3 regions of the Micromonospora sp. DT201 genome follow, and region 1 is predicted to be linked to each of the others. Evidence: riboswitches for the same ligand, from Rfam matches in the RefSeq annotation. Region 1 holds a riboswitch; each other region holds the start of a gene.

Region 1 (5,308 bases):
CACAACTCCATGATCGACGGGACAGTGCGGGGTTGACGAACTGTTGTCGTGGATGTAGTGGCCTGTGGGCGGCAGGAGGCCACTACATCGTGGTTGCAGCGCGATCACGGCTCACGAGGTTGGGTCGCGCGGCGGGACGCCGTCCCCAGGGCTTGTAGGTGGACAACACCGTCGCAATGATCATCAAGCTGGTCGACACCGCGGGTGCGATCACCAGGTCGGCGCGATCGCGTGCGGGCAGGGCGGCGCCCATCGCACCGGCGTGCCGCAGATTCGGGGTGAGCAGGAACAGCACCAGCCCGACCATGACCGTGGTGAGCACGAGCTTGACCAGCACCCAGCGGTAGCGCAGCAGGCCCCACGGGGTAAGTAGCGCGCTGGCGACACCGATCAGCCAGACCAGGACGCTCAGTGGCGCGAACAGCACGGTGCCGACCAGCGAGGTGACCGGGTAGACCACCGCCGGGTCGGCGCCACGCTGCACGGCGATGCCCAGGGTGAGCAGCACCAGGTCGGCGCCGAGCCAGCCGAGCGAGGTGACCAGATGCAGGGTGAGCAGCCCCTTGCGGGCGGTGGGTGGGATCCGAGGCATACCGCGATGCTGCCCGCCGACACCGGCCGGGTCGTCCGACCGCCAGCGACATCAGGGGTACGCCTGGCGACGTAGCCAGTGCCGACCAGGCCGGTGCGGCGGTACCGCCGCACGTCCATGGTCGACACCAGATTGCCGATGTCGGGGTATCCCGTCGCCCGGATACCCCGACATCGGCGAGGTGGAGTGGATCATCCCCGGCCGGTCTGGCCTGGAGACCTACTCGCCTCGGATGGATCAGTAGACCGACAGGTGTACGTGGTTGGTGTGGGCGCTGGACGGGTCACTTCCCGCTCCGCTGTACGACTTCCACCCGCTGCTGGGCAGCCAGATCTGCCTGTACCAGATCACGTACAGGACGGCGAGCCGGTCGGCGTTGCGGATGAAGTACGCGGCCAGGTTGTTGCCGTACGTCTTGTCGCCGCCGGTGGCGTTCCCGCCGAAGCCGTTCTTCTGCGCGGCGAAGTCGCAGGCCCGGCCCTTCGGGTGTTCACCGGAGCCGCTCGGGCGGTGACAGGAGACGTACCGGGTGAAGCCAGCGGCCTTGGCCTGGTTGAGGGCGTGCAGGGTGCGCGGGGTGACGCAGCCGTTGGCGGGCGTGGGGTCGTTGATGCTGCACCTCTCCGACGGCCAGGAGCCATCGGAGTTGCGCGGCGCGGGTTCCGCGTTGGCGGTCGAGGTGCCCCGGTTGGAGCCGGTGTCGGCGGTGGTCTGCGGCTGGGGCGTGTTGGCCACGGTCAGGGCCCGTTCGGCCTGCTCCTTGCGCTTGGCCATCACCGCGACCTGCTTGCGCTGCTCGGTGACCTCGCCGTTCAGAGCGAGCTGGGTGCGATTGGCCTGGTCCTTGCTGGCGAGCAGGTCGCGCAGCACCTTGTCCTCGTTGGCAGCCACCGCGCCCAGTGTGGCGGCCCGATCCATGAAGCCGTCGGGGGTGCCGCTGTTGATCAGCGCCGCCACCGTGCCGAGCCGGCCTGTGCGGTAGGCCACGCCGGCGATCTCGCCGACCTTGCCGTTACGGTGGGCGAGCTCGACCTCGATGGTCTTCAGCTGGGTGGTGAGCTGCTTCTGCCGCTGCACAGAGGTGTCCAGGGCGCGCTTGGCGTCCAGGTAGCCCTTGCTGGCGGCCTCGAGTTGGGCTCGCAGCGCCGGAGTGCCGCCCTCTTCGTCGGAGTCGGGTGCTGCGGCGGCCCGCAGGCCGGTCGGGGGAGCGGCCGAGGCGGTGCCGGCCGGAAGCGCGATGCTGAGGGCGAACATCGCGACGATCAGTGCCGCAAGTCGGGCGGCGGGTGGTCGTGCTGGTGCCACTGCGCATGTCCTTCCGTCAGCCGCCGACCGGGTTAGCTGACGGGTTCGGGACGGAAGATCCCTACCGCTGACGCGGATGCACCCCAGGAACGTGGTTCCCCGGTTCGCCTACGTGGGCAATTAGGCGGCGACCGCCACCGGCGCCGGGAGGGCGCCGCCTGGTGGAGGCCGGGACCGAGCCTACCGGTGCAGGTGGGACCCGTGCAGCCGATGTGACGGACGGTGCGTGCGTCATCACCGGAACTCGCCTTACCACTCGATCGAGCCGCAGGACCCCGAGGTGGCGCCGGGCTCGATCTGCAACGTCGCGTGCTCGATCCGAAAGTCGTCGTGCAGGGCCGTGCGCGCCGCGGAGAGCACCGCGCCGACTTCCGCGCCGGGCGCCATGGTCAGGTGCGCGGAGGCCACCTCCATGCCCGAGGTGAGGGTCCAGACGTGCAGGTCGTGCACCTCGACCACACCGGGGACCGCAGCGAGCCGGTCGTGCACGGCGGTCACCTGGAGGTGCTCCGGGGCGGCCTGCACCAGGATGCGGACTGCGGCGCGTGCCAGCCGCCAGGTGCGCGGCAGGATGAACACGCCGATGGCGACGGCGACCAGTGGGTCGGCCCACCACCAGTCGGTGACGGAGATGAGCAGCGCCGCGCCGATCACACCGAGTGAGCCGAGCAGGTCGCCGAGCACCTCCAGGTAGGCGCCCTGAAGGTTGATGCTCTCTCGGGCTCCGGCGCGGAGCAGGGCGAAGGCACCGACGTTCGCGAGCAGGCCGAGCACGGCCACCGCGAGCATCGGGCCGGCGATGACCTCGTGTGGGGCACCGAAGCGGCTGATCGCCTCGATCACCACGTAGACCGCGACGGCGGAGAGCAGGACGGCGTTGGCGAGTGCGGCGAGCACCTCGAGTCGGTAGAGCCCGAAGGTGCGCTGCGGGTCGCCGGTGGCCCGCCGGGTCGCGGTGATCGCGGCGAGCGCCATCCCGATGCCGAGCACGTCGGTGAACATGTGGCCGGCGTCGGAGAGCAGAGCGAGTGAGCCGGTGTGCAGGGCGGCCACCGCCTCGACCACCATCAGGGTGGCGAGCAGCCCGAACGCCGCCCAGAGTCGGCCCCTGTGCTGGTGTGCGGCATTGGCGACCGACCCGTGGTGGTGGTCATGACCTGCGCCCACGAGATCCACCTTCCGCCGCCAGTCGGGACCCGGTCAAATGTATGTTCACATCGCTATGTATGCAAGTATTCGGGTCGACGGCTCACCCGGCAGGCCAGCCGTCACAGATCAGCCGGTCGGGTCGATGGTGGTGAGTCGCTGAGTGGCCCGGGAAAGCGCCACGTACAGGGTGCGTACCCCGGCACCCGGATCCGCCCGGATCTCGCTCGGGGCGACCAGCACCACCCCGTCGTACTCCATGCCCTTGGCCTCCAGGCTGGTCACCACCTGTAGGCGCGGCGCGTCGAGCGCGTCGAGCCAGCCGGCGACCTCGTCGCGGCGGGGGACCGGCGTGATCACCCCGACGGTGCCCTCCACCTCGGCCAGCAGACCGGCGGCCGCCTCCACGGTCGCGGTCTCCAGCCCCGTCGCGGGCACCACCAGCTCGACCGGATCAACCCCGGTGGAGCGGACGGCGGTCGGCAGCGGCAGGTCAGGGTAGAGCCGGCGGATCTCCGCCGCGGCCACTGCGAAGATCTCCGCCGAGTTGCGGTAGTTGGTGGTGAGCGTGAAATCGTGTCGCTTGCGCCGGCCCAGCGCCTGGTCGCGGGCCTGATTCAGTTCTTCCGGATCGCCGGTCCACGCGGTCTGCGCGGGGTCACCCACCACCGTCCAGGAGGCAAGCCGGCCACGCCGGCCGACCATCCGCCACTGCATCGGCGACACGTCCTGTGCCTCGTCCACCACGACGTGCGCGTAATCCCGGTAGTCCTCCGGACGCTCCCGGGCCGCAGCCCGGGCAGCCCGCTGCCGTTCGCCGAGGGTGCTCAGCTCGCGTACGCCGCCAGCCAGTTGGAACGGGTCGCGCCGGGCCCGAGCCGGCTTCGCCGGCTTGCCGAGCAGCGCGTCCAACTCGTCCAACAGCGCCACGTCGGCGATGGTCAGCCCGTCGGTGTCCAAGCTCCGGTACGCGGCGCTGAGCAGCCGGATCTCCGCGCCGGAGAGGATCCCGCTCGCATAGCGGCGCAGGCGGTCCGGCTGGGCCAGCCAGCCGAGCACGTGCCGAGGGTGCAACCGAGGCCACCACGCCTTGAGAAACTCCCGGAACTCGGCCCGCTCGGCGATCTCGCCCTCGAAGGTCCGCTGCTCCGGCAGCCTGATGCCCACTTCGCGGGCCTGTGCCCAGAGCGCGGCGAACACCCCGTCGAAGCCGGCCCGGCGCACCTCGTTGCGCCGGGCGCCCCGGTGCAGCGCGCGGTCCCGGATCCGGTCCAATTCGGCCCGCTCCAGTCGCAGCAGCGTGCCCCGGTAGAGCAGCCGCAGCTCACCCGGGCCGCCCGGCACCGCGTCGCGGGCCGCCCGCTCCAGCACGCGGCGCATCCGCAGTGAGCCCTTCACCGCCGCGACCTCGGGCGGGTCGGGTCGGGTGGCGGTCATCCCCGGGAAGAGAGTGCCCAGCGAGTGCAGGGTCGCGGTGTCCTCACCGAGCGACGGCAGCACCGAGGCGATGTACTCGACGAAGACCGACGAAGGGCCGACCACCAGGATGCCGCCGCCCGCGTACCGGCTGCGGTCGGAATAGAGCAGGAACGCCGCCCGGTGCAGGGCGACCGCGGTCTTGCCGGTGCCCGGGCCACCCGCGACGATCGTCACGCCGGAGCTGGGCGAGCGGATCGCCTCGTCCTGCTCCTGCTGGATGGTAGCCACGATGTCCCGCATGCCCCGGCCGGTGGCCTTGGACAGGGTGGCCAGCAACGCACCGTCACCGACGACAGTCATCCCCTCCGGGGCGGCGGTCGGGTCCAGCAGGTCGTCCTCGATCCGGGTGACCCGCTCGGCGCGGGACTGGATCGTGCGGCGACGCACCACGTCCAGCGGCTGCGCCGGAGTCGCCTGGTAGAAGGCGGCGGCGGCCGGCGCCCGCCAGTCGACGACCAGCGTGGTGGCGTCCTCGTCCCGGATGCCGAGTCGCCCGACGTGCAGCACCTGACGGTCGCGCAGGTCCAGCCGGCCGAAGACCAGCCCCTCGTACTCGGCGTCCAGGGTGTGCCGCCGCTGCGCCGCGTGGAAGACCATCGCGTCACGCTCGACCAGCGCACCGAACGTGCCCACGCGGGCCATCCGGTAGCCGTCGCGCTCGGCGCGGACCGCCGAGCGCCGCAGTTCAGCCAGTCGTGCGTACACCCGGTCGAGGTGTCGTTGCTCGACGGCAATCTCCTGCTCCAGGCCGGTCTGGTCGGTCAACGCACGCTCCTTCGAAGGTCG
Region 2 (5,308 bases), on a different contig from region 1:
GACCGGGCATCACGCCGACGCCGACTACTGCTCGCTGCCGGTGGCCGAGGGACTGCTGCATCGGTTGCTGGAGCGCGGCGCGACCGTGATCCTGCGGGCGCACCCGTACACCGCGCAGAACCCGGCCTCGGCCCGCCAGTTGGGTCACCTGACCGAGCTGCTGGTCGCCGATCGTGCCCGCACCGGGCGGCAGCACGTGGTAGGTGCGGCGGCTCGGGAGCTGAGCCTGACCGAGTGCGTGAACCAGTCGGACGCGTTGATCTCCGACGTGTCCGGGGTGATCTCGGATTACCTCTACTCCAGCAAGCCGTACGCGGTCACCGACATGGGCGACGAGGGTGACCGGTTCCTGGAGCGTTTCCCGTTGGCCGGGTCGGGTTACGTGTTGCGTCGGGACCTGTCCAACGTGGACGAGGTGCTGACCGCACTGCTGGACACCGACCCGCTGGCCGCGGAGCGCTGGGCGACCCGCCGCCGTTACCTCGGTGACTTCCCCGCCGAGTCGTACGCCGAGGCGTTCCTGACCGCCGCGCGCCGGGAGTTGGCGGCGACGGAGGACCCCGCGGCCGAGCGTTCGCCGCAGCTCTCCCCCCTGGCCTGACCTCGACTGTCGGCCCAGGCAAGGGAGCTAGGTCAATCCGAGCGGTGCCCGGCGTCGCGCAACGACTCCTCGATCGCGCTGATCAACTCGGCCCCGTCCACACCGTCCTCGTCCAGGTCTGGGAGCACCATCTCCCGGGTCTCCACCGGATTGTCCACCGGGTGCGGGTCGAACGGGTCGGCACCCGTGCGCACGTACAGGGCCTGAACCGTCGGCGCTGCGGTGGGCGGCCGGGTCGCCTCCAACAGGCCCACCGACCACGAGGCAACCGGGTGGATGCGCAGATCGTCGGCGGGCAGCCCGAACTCCGCCGCCAGAGCGGCGACCGCCGGCCCGAAGGGCGCTCGCGGCGAAACACCGACCGGCGGCAGCACGAGGAGCATGGTCAGCTCCCAGACCCCGTCGATCTCGGTCGCCCACGGCTGGACAACGGCGGACCACACGTCCGTCCGCCCCAGCAGCGGAAGACAGCGGGCCAGGGCCTCGTCGAGATCCGAGGCCTCCAACCGGGCGCGTACCCGCACCACGACGTCGTCTTCGGCGGCCACCAGGGGCAGCCGCCGGACCGAGGCGGTGGCCTGCCCGGCGAGCTCCCCTGTGGGCAGATCCAGCGCGTCGTCCGCGTTGTCGCCCACGGTGAGCACGGACACGCAGATCGGGGTCACTCCGCCTCTGCTCCGCTCGTGGCCGGCGACGAAGAGCGTCGGGTGGCCGCGCGCCGACTCATCCACCTCCACATCGCCGCTGCTCCACCCGAAGCGGCTCAGCAGGGGCGCGGCCAACTGGCGCACCGCGTCCGCGCCCGACGACGCAGGCGGCGGGGGCGGCAGGAGCGTCAGGTCGACGTTCACCCCGCCGCGGGCGCCATCGGGATCGGTACGGGCCACCGTCAGGCCATCCGGGGTGAGCGCGGCGACGAGCGGTTGGCAGCGACGCACCGCGTCGTCGAGTCGGGTGTCGACGACGTTCAGGCTCACGCTGACGAGCAGTGTCGAATCGGTGATAGGCATCGATGCAGGATCGTATGCCTCGGCGTGGGCGTGGCACGACCGATATTCCTGCTCCCGAACACGCTCCGGAGAGTTCAGCGATACGGGTCGAGCAGCGCCAGCACGGCCGCCGGGTCCTCCACGTGCGCGTTGTGCCCGAGGCCGGGCAGCGTGGCGACCGGAACGCCGTACTCCCTGAGCTGTTCGTCGGTGACCATCGGGTCGTGTTCCCCGCGCGCCAGCACCACCGGCACGTCGGTCGCCGCCAGCAGCGCGGCCAGGTCGGGCTCGCCGACGGCGAAGGCCCCCGGGTCCATGGCGAGACGCCAGCGGCCGTCGACCTGGCGCAGCCCGGCGTCCACGACCGGGTGGTCCGGCGGAAGCAGGCCGGCCAGTCCGGAGACGCGCAGGTAGCGGCGGGCCGCCTCGGTGCGGCTGGCAAACCAGCTCACCGGGCGGGCGGCGATCTCGGCGGCGCGGGTCAGCTCCGCGGGCGACCAGAGGGCCTTGATGCCCAGCCCGACCACCGCGTCCACCGGCATCCCGGCGTCGCGGGCTGCCAGCACCAAGCCGACCACTCCACCCAGCGAGTGCCCGAGCACGACGAGCCGGTCGTCGGCGGCGAGGCCGCGGTGGGCGATCTGCCGGGCGAAACCCTCGAAGGAGTACGACGGCAGCGGCGCCGCCCAGCCGTGGCCGGCAAGGTCCGGTGCCAGCCACCGCCCGGGCCAGTGCTGCTCCAACAACGGCGCCCACGGCAGCCAGACGTCCCCGGTCGCGCCCATCCCGTGCAGCAGCAGAAGGAACGGCCTGCGGCCGGCGTGACCAACCGATTCATCCACCACGGCCGCAGTCTGCCACGGTTCACTGCCCCGGACGAGAGTCGCCGATCGTGGCGCACGCCGTACCGCTGGGGAAAGACACCGCGGGCGCCGGCCCCTCGTGAGGGACGGCGCCCGCGGCGGTCAGCGTGCCTGTGTCAGGCGGAGTAGCCCCGGCTGGCGATCCAGTTGGCCAGGTCGATCGTGGTGACCCAGTACGACGGGTCGGCCGGGTTCGCCGAGTCGGCGATCCGCACGGTCCGGCCGTTGTCCTTGTAACCCACGACAGCGATGTAGTGCCCGCCGCCGTAGGAGTGCCAGCCACCGTCGGTGTCGGTGGCGTCGCCGACGACGTTGGCCACCACGCCCCGGCCCTCGGTGATGGCCTTGACCACGTCGGCCTGGAGCTGGTCCATCTGCGCCGGGCTGGGCGCGCCGGCGAACATCCGGGTCTGGTACGGGGAGCCCTTCACCTCGGCGTTGAGGACCCGGGTGGTGTCCTCGGCCGAGTTGGTGCCCATCTCGGTGGTGCCCATCTCGGCACCGAGCTCTTCCTGGGTGCGGTCGATGCCGGTGGCGCTGAGCGCGTTGCGGGTGGCCGCCGGGCCGCAGTTGTAGTAGGTGTTCTGCGCCTCGTAGTCGTAGTCGAGCACCTTGGTCGCGGGTGGCTTCGGCCGCTCCGGCTTACGGGTCAGGTCCGGGTTGCTGCTGGCCTTGGCCGCGGGAGCCGCGGCGCTGGTAGCCGGTGCGGCGGTGCTCGGCGCGGCGCTGGCCAAGGGGGACGCGTCGCTGGAGACGGCGGTGTCGCTGCGCATCTCGGCGACCGTGGTCGCGGTGCGCTGGCTGGCCGGGGCGTCGTCGGCATCGGTGAGCAGGGCACCGGTGGTGGTGGCGATCACGAGGGCCGCGGCAGAAGCGGCGAGGATCTGGAACGGGCGCTCGGTGGCGAAACGGCGGAGCTGACGCTGCATGGTGTGCTTCACGGGGTCCTCCACGGATCGAGGGGAGAGCGGCACACCGGGGCCGGACCGGTATCCGGGCAGGCGCCAGCGCGCGGACCGTGGTCCGCGGATGGTGAACCGCTCAGGGAAACGCCCGGCGCGGCCGGGCGGGAGAGGCGATGACCCGGGGGGTCAGCTCACCGTCACTGGACGGATGAGCGGGGGCACCGCTGCGCCGTGGAGGCGAGGGAACAGCCGAGGGGTGGAGAGGTGCTGCACGAGTTTGGAACTCCTTCCGGCACCGCCTACCGGGTTAGCTGACGGATTCGGGCGGGAAGATCGCCCTACCGCAGGCCGTGGCTCGCGGATTCACCCCAGACTTACTGATGGGTCCCCGGTTCGTTGATCACGATTGAGCGGGTCGACACGGCGTCGCCTCTTGCGATCGGTTACCGCGCCAGACGGGACGACACTACTGGCCTGTTCGCGGCCTGCCAAGCAAGGTTCACCTGCGTAAACCTGATTTGGTGCAGCAATTTCTGCGCGTATTGCTGATGATGTGACTCGATGGGACAACCGGTTACGGTGACGCCTCCGGGCGACAACCGGACAGGCCGCCGATAATGCGGCCACAATTACGGGAAAAATCGAGCCGATCGTGCCGGACGCCCGAATTCCGGATAGCGTGGCCGGGCTCACACAACGGATCGGACTCAACCCGCACGGGCTGGGCGCCAACGCGCCACGAGGGCGGGACGGGACGCCCCGCTCGCCGCCCGTCGGGCGGGTGCCGGGCTCGGCCGCAGCCGGGCCGCTGCCGCGTACGCCTCATCGGCGAGGGCGCGCGCCGACTCGGCGGCCAGTTCCGCGCTCCGCCAGGCGGCCCGCTCCTCGGTGGCCGCGGCCTGGTAGTCGGCAAGCCTCGCGTCCCGGATCGCCCGGCTGAGCAGCACCTCCTGCTCGACCGGGTGCCGTCGGGGATCCCAGCCGTGCCGGTGGGCGAACACGTCTCCGAGCTGCGCCATGGTCAGATCGCCCCGCCAGTACGCCGCCGTCGCCGCACGGTGCAGGTAGCGCTCCCGAGCGACGTACTCGGCGGGGGTCCGGGGGGTGTGCGGGGTGGGCAGCGCCCCGGACCCCGCGAAGCGACGGGCGGCGGTGTCCGCCTCGTCGTACCCCGCCAAGGCCCGCTCCATCTGCTCCTGAGCGGAGAGCCAGGCATCGCGTCGCCGCCGTGCCGTCCTGGCCGCGCCGGCCGCGGCCACGGTCACCTCCTCGGCGTACCGGCGTAGGTCGACGGCCTCGGCCGCAGCCAACTCGCGGGCGGTCGGCGCGACGGGGAGCGGGTCGTCCGTGGGCCGGTCCCGCTCGGGGCGGGCGACCAGCACGGCGAGTACGCCAAGTGCCAGCAGGAACAGAGCCGACCAGATGGCAGCGGCCTGCGGCACCTCGGTCAGGAACTGGTAGAAGACGACGGTCTCCATGGTCGGCACCTCGGGGAGAGAACAAGCGATGGGAAGCCCCACCGGCCTCCTGGCCACGGCGGGCCACGGATCGGCGGGATGCAGAGCTGGTAGGTCGACGGGGCGCAGCGACGGGACGCTTGTCCCGGGTGGCTCAGCGCCGGGGTGGGCCCCGGGGAGCCCAGCGGTGTGGACCGTCGACGAGAGGCAGCCGGTCGGACCCGGCCGCGTGCACCGGCAGCACGCCTGCCGCGATGGTGCCCTGGCCTCCGGGCGGCGCCGGATGCGAGTCGACCGACCCGGCCGGGAAGGACTCTTCGCCGGCCCCCGCACGGACCGCCTGCGCCGGGTGCACGACACCCTCGCCCGAGGTGGGCCGGCTGAATGCCGCGAGCAGCCCGGGCGCGAACGCCGATGGCTCGGCACTCAGGCTGGGCGCGGCACTCAGGGTGGGCACGGCACTCAGGGTGGGCGCGGCGGCCGAGGCCGTGCC
Region 3 (5,308 bases), on a different contig from region 1:
CCTCGGCGGGGTGCCGGAACCGGCCGGACGGGTTGAGGGTGTATTCGTTGCGCCGCCCGACGCGGGTGCGATGCAGGTAACCGCCCGCCTCCAGGTCGGCGACGATTGCCTGCGCGGCCCGTTCGGTCACGCCGACCTCGGCCGCGACGTCGCGCAGCCGGGCGGTGGGGTCGCGGGCGATGGCCAGCAGAACGTGCCCGTGGTTGGTGAGGAACGTCCAGTTCCGCCCGCCTCCGGTGCCGCCCGTCGCAGTGCTCGCCATCGTCTGACCGCCTCTTTCGGATGTCTGCCCTCGGGAGTCTCGTCCGCCCTGCCCTCGGTGTGTCGCCCAGGGTCGACCCGGGGTCAACGTATGAAATCTAAATCACGCATCCCTTGACGCATCTTACGGTGCGTGTGACGGTGGAGCCGGGCCAGCGCCCGCCGCCAGCCCGGCTGAAGAGCCGGTTGACCAGGTCAGATGCGTGAAGACGAGGTGCGGGGATGAGTCGTCCCGGAACGCCCGGCGGGCAGCCGGGTCCGCAGCGGACCACCGACTGGACGTCCGCAACCAGCGAGCCGGCCCGGGCGTACGCCGAGCTGATCGCTGGAAACCGGCGCTTCGTCAGCGGTGCCCCACGCCACCCCAACCAGGACGCCGGGCACCGGGCTGCCGTGGCCGGCGGGCAGCACCCCTTCGCGGTGATCGTCGGCTGCTCCGACTCCCGCCTGGCCGCCGAGATCATCTTTGACCGGGGCCTCGGCGACCTGTTCGTGGTCCGCACGGCCGGGCACACCGCCGGCCCGGAGGTGCTCGGCAGCGTGGAGTACGCGGTGACCGTGCTCGGCACTCCGCTGGTGGTGGTGCTCGGCCACGACTCCTGCGGCGCGGTCCAGGCGGCGCGGGAGTCCGCCGCGACCGGCACTCAACCTCGTGGGCACCTGCGTGCGGTGGTCGACGCCGTGCTGCCCAGCCTGCGCCGGGCCGAGGCGGAGGGCGTCGACGACATCGACGGCATCGTCGACATCCACATCGCGCAGACCGTTGAAACGCTGCTCGGGCAGTCACCTGTGCTGGCCGAGGAGGTGGCACAGGGGCGCTGCGCGGTGGTGGGTGTGTCGTATCAGCTCGCCGCCGGAGTGGTGCGCCCGGTGGCCGCCGTGCCGGCCGGCATCGCGACGCTCGACGTGCCCAGCGAGTCGACCGACCCGGCGGCCGCCGCCTGACGCGACGAGGGCCGCTCCGCGACGCGGAACGGCCCTCGACGGAGGATCCTGCCGGTCAGAGCAGGGACATGTGCACGTGGTCGGTGTGGTTCGACGGCCCGCTGTACGACTTCCAGCCGGTCGCCGGGAACCAGATCTGTCGGTTCCAGATCACGTAGTAGATGCCGAGTCGGTCGGCGTTACGGATGAGGAACGCGGCGACGTTGTTGCCGTACTTCCGGGTGTCCTCGTTGTGCCACGGGGCGAATCCGCTCTTCTGCAGCGACCAGTCGCAGGCGCGGCCCTTCGGGTGCTCCCACGGCCCGCCGGAGCGGTAGCAGCCGACGAACCGGTTGAAGCCGGCCCGCTTGACCTCCTTGTACGCGTGCAGCGTGCGGGGCGTGATGCATCCGGAGGTGGTGGGGTCATCCTCGCTGCACGACTGGGCCTTCCACTCACCGTCGGCGCTGCGCCCCGGGCCGATCTTGGCGACCGGCGAGGTGGCGTCCACCAGGCCGCCGGTGAAACCCTTCCCGCCGACGAGGGCGAGCGCCTTGTCCGCCTCACTCTTCCGCTTCGCCATCAGGGCGGTCTGCTTCTGCTGCTCGCGGACCTCGGTGTCGAGGGCAAGCTTGGCCTGCTCGGCGCGGGACTTCACCGCATTGACCTGGGAGAGCTTCTGCTCATTCACCATGTTCATCTCGTCGAGCGCTGCGGCCCGTTCGACGAACGTGTCGGGAGCGTCGCTCTCGAGCAGCATCGCGAGGGCGCCCATCCGACCGGTTCGGTACGACTGGGCGGCGATCTGCCCGACCTGTGGGGCCAGCGCGTCCAGCTCGGCCTTGGCCCGGTCGACCTCCAACGCCAGCTCCAGCTGCCGCTTCTTGGATTTGTCCAGTCTGGACTTGGCGGCGGAGTAGTCGCGGTTGGCCTGCTCGATGACGTCGGTGATCAGCTGGGGCTCGTTGTCCTCCTCGTGCCCGGACGGTGTGGGGGTCGTCGGGGCGGCGTTGGCCGGGAGGGGGCCAGCGAGCACGGTCAGTGCGGCGATCACGGCCACCACGGGTGTCAGCCAGCGGCGTAGGGGTGCCGTCACAATGTTCCCTTCCGTCGACCGCCGACCGGGTTAGCTGACGGGTTCGGGGCGGAAGTGGCCCCTGCCGCTGACGCGGATTCACCCCACGTACCTGGGTCCCCGGTTCGCCGGTTGGCGATTGGGCGGTGGCACCGCAGGCGCCGCTTCGCGCCTTCATCGGTAACCGGCAGCGAGGTTACCCGAGAGTCGACCGGCTGAGCTACGCCTGGATGCCGACCAAAAGTGTCTTTTCGTCATAGCGTTGCGTGACCAGTGACGCGGTTCTCAGGTTTGTTGCTGATCTGGTCACGCTGAGCAGTGTCGCCATGCCGTATCCGTGCTCCCGATCGATTCCGGCCACCGTTTCGTGGCGGAGGATGGGGGCGGGGTTCGCGTCTGATCCGGCTCGTCGGAGCGATCCGTTCGCGGTGCGATGAGTGCGGCCAGTGCCTCCGCGCGGTCCGGCTGGGGCCGTCAGCCGCGCTTCATCAGCCGGCCGACCGCCGCCATCATCTCGGTGGCCATCTCGTCGGCCCGACCCTCGGCCGCTCCCTCGTGCATGCAGTGCCGGGCGTGCCCGTCGAGCAGCCCCAGCGCCACCTTGTCGAGTGCGGCCTGGATCGCGGAGATCTGGGTCAGCACGTCGATGCAGTAGCGGTCGTCGTCGACCATCTTCTCGATGCCGCGGACCTGCCCCTCGACTCGGCGGAGCCGCGCGAGCAGCTGGTCCTTGCTGGCGGTGTACCCGCGGATCGGGGTGGGAGCGGTCATGGCGCCAGGATAACCTACCCCTGGGGGGTATGGTAACGTGCACTTCTGACGGGATACCCCCACCGGGTACCGGTACCGAAAAGGGAGACGATCCAATGGTCAACACGACGTACCAGGTGCAGGGCATGACCTGTGGGCACTGCGTCAGCGCGGTGAGCGCCGAGGTGGGCGCCATCGCGGGCGTGCGTGACGTCCAGGTCGACCTCGCGGCCGGCCGGGTCACCGTCAGCAGCGACCAACCGCTGGACGTGCAGGTCGTCCGGGCCGCCGTCGACGAGGCCGGTTACGACCTCGTGGACGCGTGAGCGGAGGGCCGGCATGCGCACGGTGACGAGACTGGCCGGGTTCGCCGTCGGCCTCGCGGCGGTGTTCAGCGCGACCTACGGGATCGGCCGGGTGGTCGACCGCACCCCGGTCGTCGAGGGCAGGCACGACGCCCATGCCCCCCAAGCGACGGGAGCAGACGACGACGCGGTCGACCGGCTCCCCGGCGGCCTGCTCGTCTCCGACCGCGGTTACACCCTCGACCCCGTCGATGCCCAGCCCGACGAGTTCGCCTTCCGGATCACCGGCCCGGACGGCCACCCGGTGACCCGGTACGACGTGGCACACGACAAGCGGATGCACCTGATCGTCGCCCGGCGAGACCTCTCCGGTTTCCGTCATGTGCACCCCGAGCTGGCCCCGGACGGCACCTGGCGGGTCGAGACCCCGCTGGCCGGCGCGGGGCAGTGGCGGGCGTTCGCCGACTTCACCCCCACCGGGGGAGAGCCGCTGACCCTCGGCGTGGACGTGACCATCCCCGGCGAGCTGACCGAACGGCCGTTGCCCGCCCCGGCGACCACCACCACCGTCGACGGCTACACGGTCACCCTGACCGGCGCGCCGCAGCCCGGCCACACGTCACCGCTCACCCTCACCGTCAGCCGAGACGGGCAGCCGGTCACCGACCTGGAGCCCTACCTCGGCGCGTACGGGCACCTGGTGGCGTTGCGCCGGGGCGATCTGGCGTACCTGCATGTGCACCCGGACGGGACGCCTGGCGACGGGCGGACCCGCCCCGGCCCGGCCGTCACCTTCCTCGTCGAGGTGCCCTCGGCTGGCAGCTACCGGCTCTACCTCGACTTCCGGCACGGCGGGGCGGTGCACACCGCCGAATTCACCGTCAGCACCGGCACCTCGCCCGCCGTCGCCCCGCCGACCGAGAGCGACCCGAGCGGACCCGCGCCGACCGACGGTGCCGAGCACGGCACCCCCGGACACGGGCACAACTGACGGGACCAGACGATGACCACCACCAGCAGGCCGCTGCCCGAGGCACCGAACCGGGTCGAATTGGCGATCGGCGGGATGACCTGCGCCGCCTGCGCCGCCCGGATCGAAAAGAAGCTCAACCGGATGGACGGGGTGAGCGCCACCGTCAACTACGCCACCGAGAAGGCGACCATCCGGTACGCCGACGGCGTCACGCCGGACGACCTGATCGAGACCGTGCAGAAGACCGGCTACACGGCGGCGTTGCCCGCCCCGCCGACCGCCGAGCCGGCTGCGGATCCGCTGAAGGGCCCGCGTACCCGGCTCTGGGTTTCGGTGGTCCTGAGCGTGCCGGTGGTCCTGCTGGCCATGGTCCCAGCCTGGCAGTTCGACTACTGGCAGTGGCTGTCGCTGACCCTGGCCGCCCCGGTGGTGGTCTGGGGTGGGCTGCCGTTCCACCGGGCTGCCTGGACGAATCTGCGGCACGGCGCTGCCACCATGGACACGCTGGTCTCGCTCGGCACCCTGGCCGCGTTCGGCTGGTCGCTCTGGGCGCTCTTCCTTGGTGACGCCGGCATGCCGGGGATGACGCACCCGTTCCGCTTCGCCATCACCCGCACCGACGGTGCCGGCAACATCTACCTGGAGGCGGCCGCGGGGGTGACCGTTTTCATCCTGGCCGGTCGCTACTTCGAGGCGCGATCCAAGCGGACCGCCGGTGCCGCCCTGCGCGCCCTGCTCGAACTCGGTGCCAAGGAGGTGGCGGTGCTGCGCGACGGGGTGGAGACCCTGATCCCCGTCGACCAGCTCGCCGTCGGTGACCGGTTCGTGGTCCGCCCCGGGGAAAAGATCGCCACCGACGGTGTGGTCGACGAGGGCACCTCCGCCGTCGACGCCAGCATGCTCACCGGTGAGTCGGTGCCGGTCGAGGTCGGCCCGGGTGATGGCGTGGTCGGCGCCACCATCAACGCGGGCGGGCGACTGGTGGTCAGCGCCACGCGGATCGGCGCGGACACCCAACTC

What was found. A riboswitch is a leader RNA that binds a small molecule or an ion and turns the genes downstream of it on or off. The one in region 1 is predicted to bind cyclic di-AMP.
Region 2: linked by a shared signal. The riboswitch ahead of ACLQ28_RS29280 (C39 family peptidase) and the one ahead of ACLQ28_RS22820 (coiled-coil domain-containing protein) in region 1 are both predicted to bind cyclic di-AMP.
Region 3: linked by a shared signal. The riboswitch ahead of ACLQ28_RS07445 (coiled-coil domain-containing protein) and the one ahead of ACLQ28_RS22820 (coiled-coil domain-containing protein) in region 1 are both predicted to bind cyclic di-AMP.

Annotation. Positions count from the first base shown of each region.
Region 1 is NZ_JBNCKP010000015.1:79,199-84,506, forward strand. It holds gene ACLQ28_RS22815 (hypothetical protein) at 83-592, opposite strand; gene ACLQ28_RS22820 (coiled-coil domain-containing protein) at 830-1,897, opposite strand; cyclic di-AMP (ydaO/yuaA leader) riboswitch at 1,903-2,034, opposite strand; gene ACLQ28_RS22825 (cation diffusion facilitator family transporter) at 2,147-3,064, opposite strand; gene ACLQ28_RS22830 (HelD family protein) at 3,173-5,287, opposite strand.
Region 2 is NZ_JBNCKP010000024.1:16,781-22,088, reverse strand. It holds gene ACLQ28_RS29295 (CDP-glycerol glycerophosphotransferase family protein) at 1-601, shown strand, start outside; gene ACLQ28_RS29290 (hypothetical protein) at 634-1,611, opposite strand; gene ACLQ28_RS29285 (alpha/beta fold hydrolase) at 1,686-2,435, opposite strand; gene ACLQ28_RS29280 (C39 family peptidase) at 2,570-3,406, opposite strand; cyclic di-AMP (ydaO/yuaA leader) riboswitch at 3,640-3,781, opposite strand; gene ACLQ28_RS29275 (hypothetical protein) at 4,066-4,836, opposite strand; gene ACLQ28_RS29270 (hypothetical protein) at 4,970-5,308, opposite strand, start outside.
Region 3 is NZ_JBNCKP010000003.1:107,995-113,302, forward strand. It holds gene ACLQ28_RS07435 (helix-turn-helix transcriptional regulator) at 1-262, opposite strand, end outside; gene ACLQ28_RS07440 (carbonic anhydrase) at 484-1,206, shown strand; gene ACLQ28_RS07445 (coiled-coil domain-containing protein) at 1,262-2,281, opposite strand; cyclic di-AMP (ydaO/yuaA leader) riboswitch at 2,286-2,416, opposite strand; gene ACLQ28_RS07450 (metal-sensitive transcriptional regulator) at 2,735-3,031, opposite strand; gene ACLQ28_RS07455 (heavy-metal-associated domain-containing protein) at 3,127-3,336, shown strand; gene ACLQ28_RS07460 (hypothetical protein) at 3,350-4,306, shown strand; gene ACLQ28_RS07465 (heavy metal translocating P-type ATPase) at 4,319-5,308, shown strand, end outside.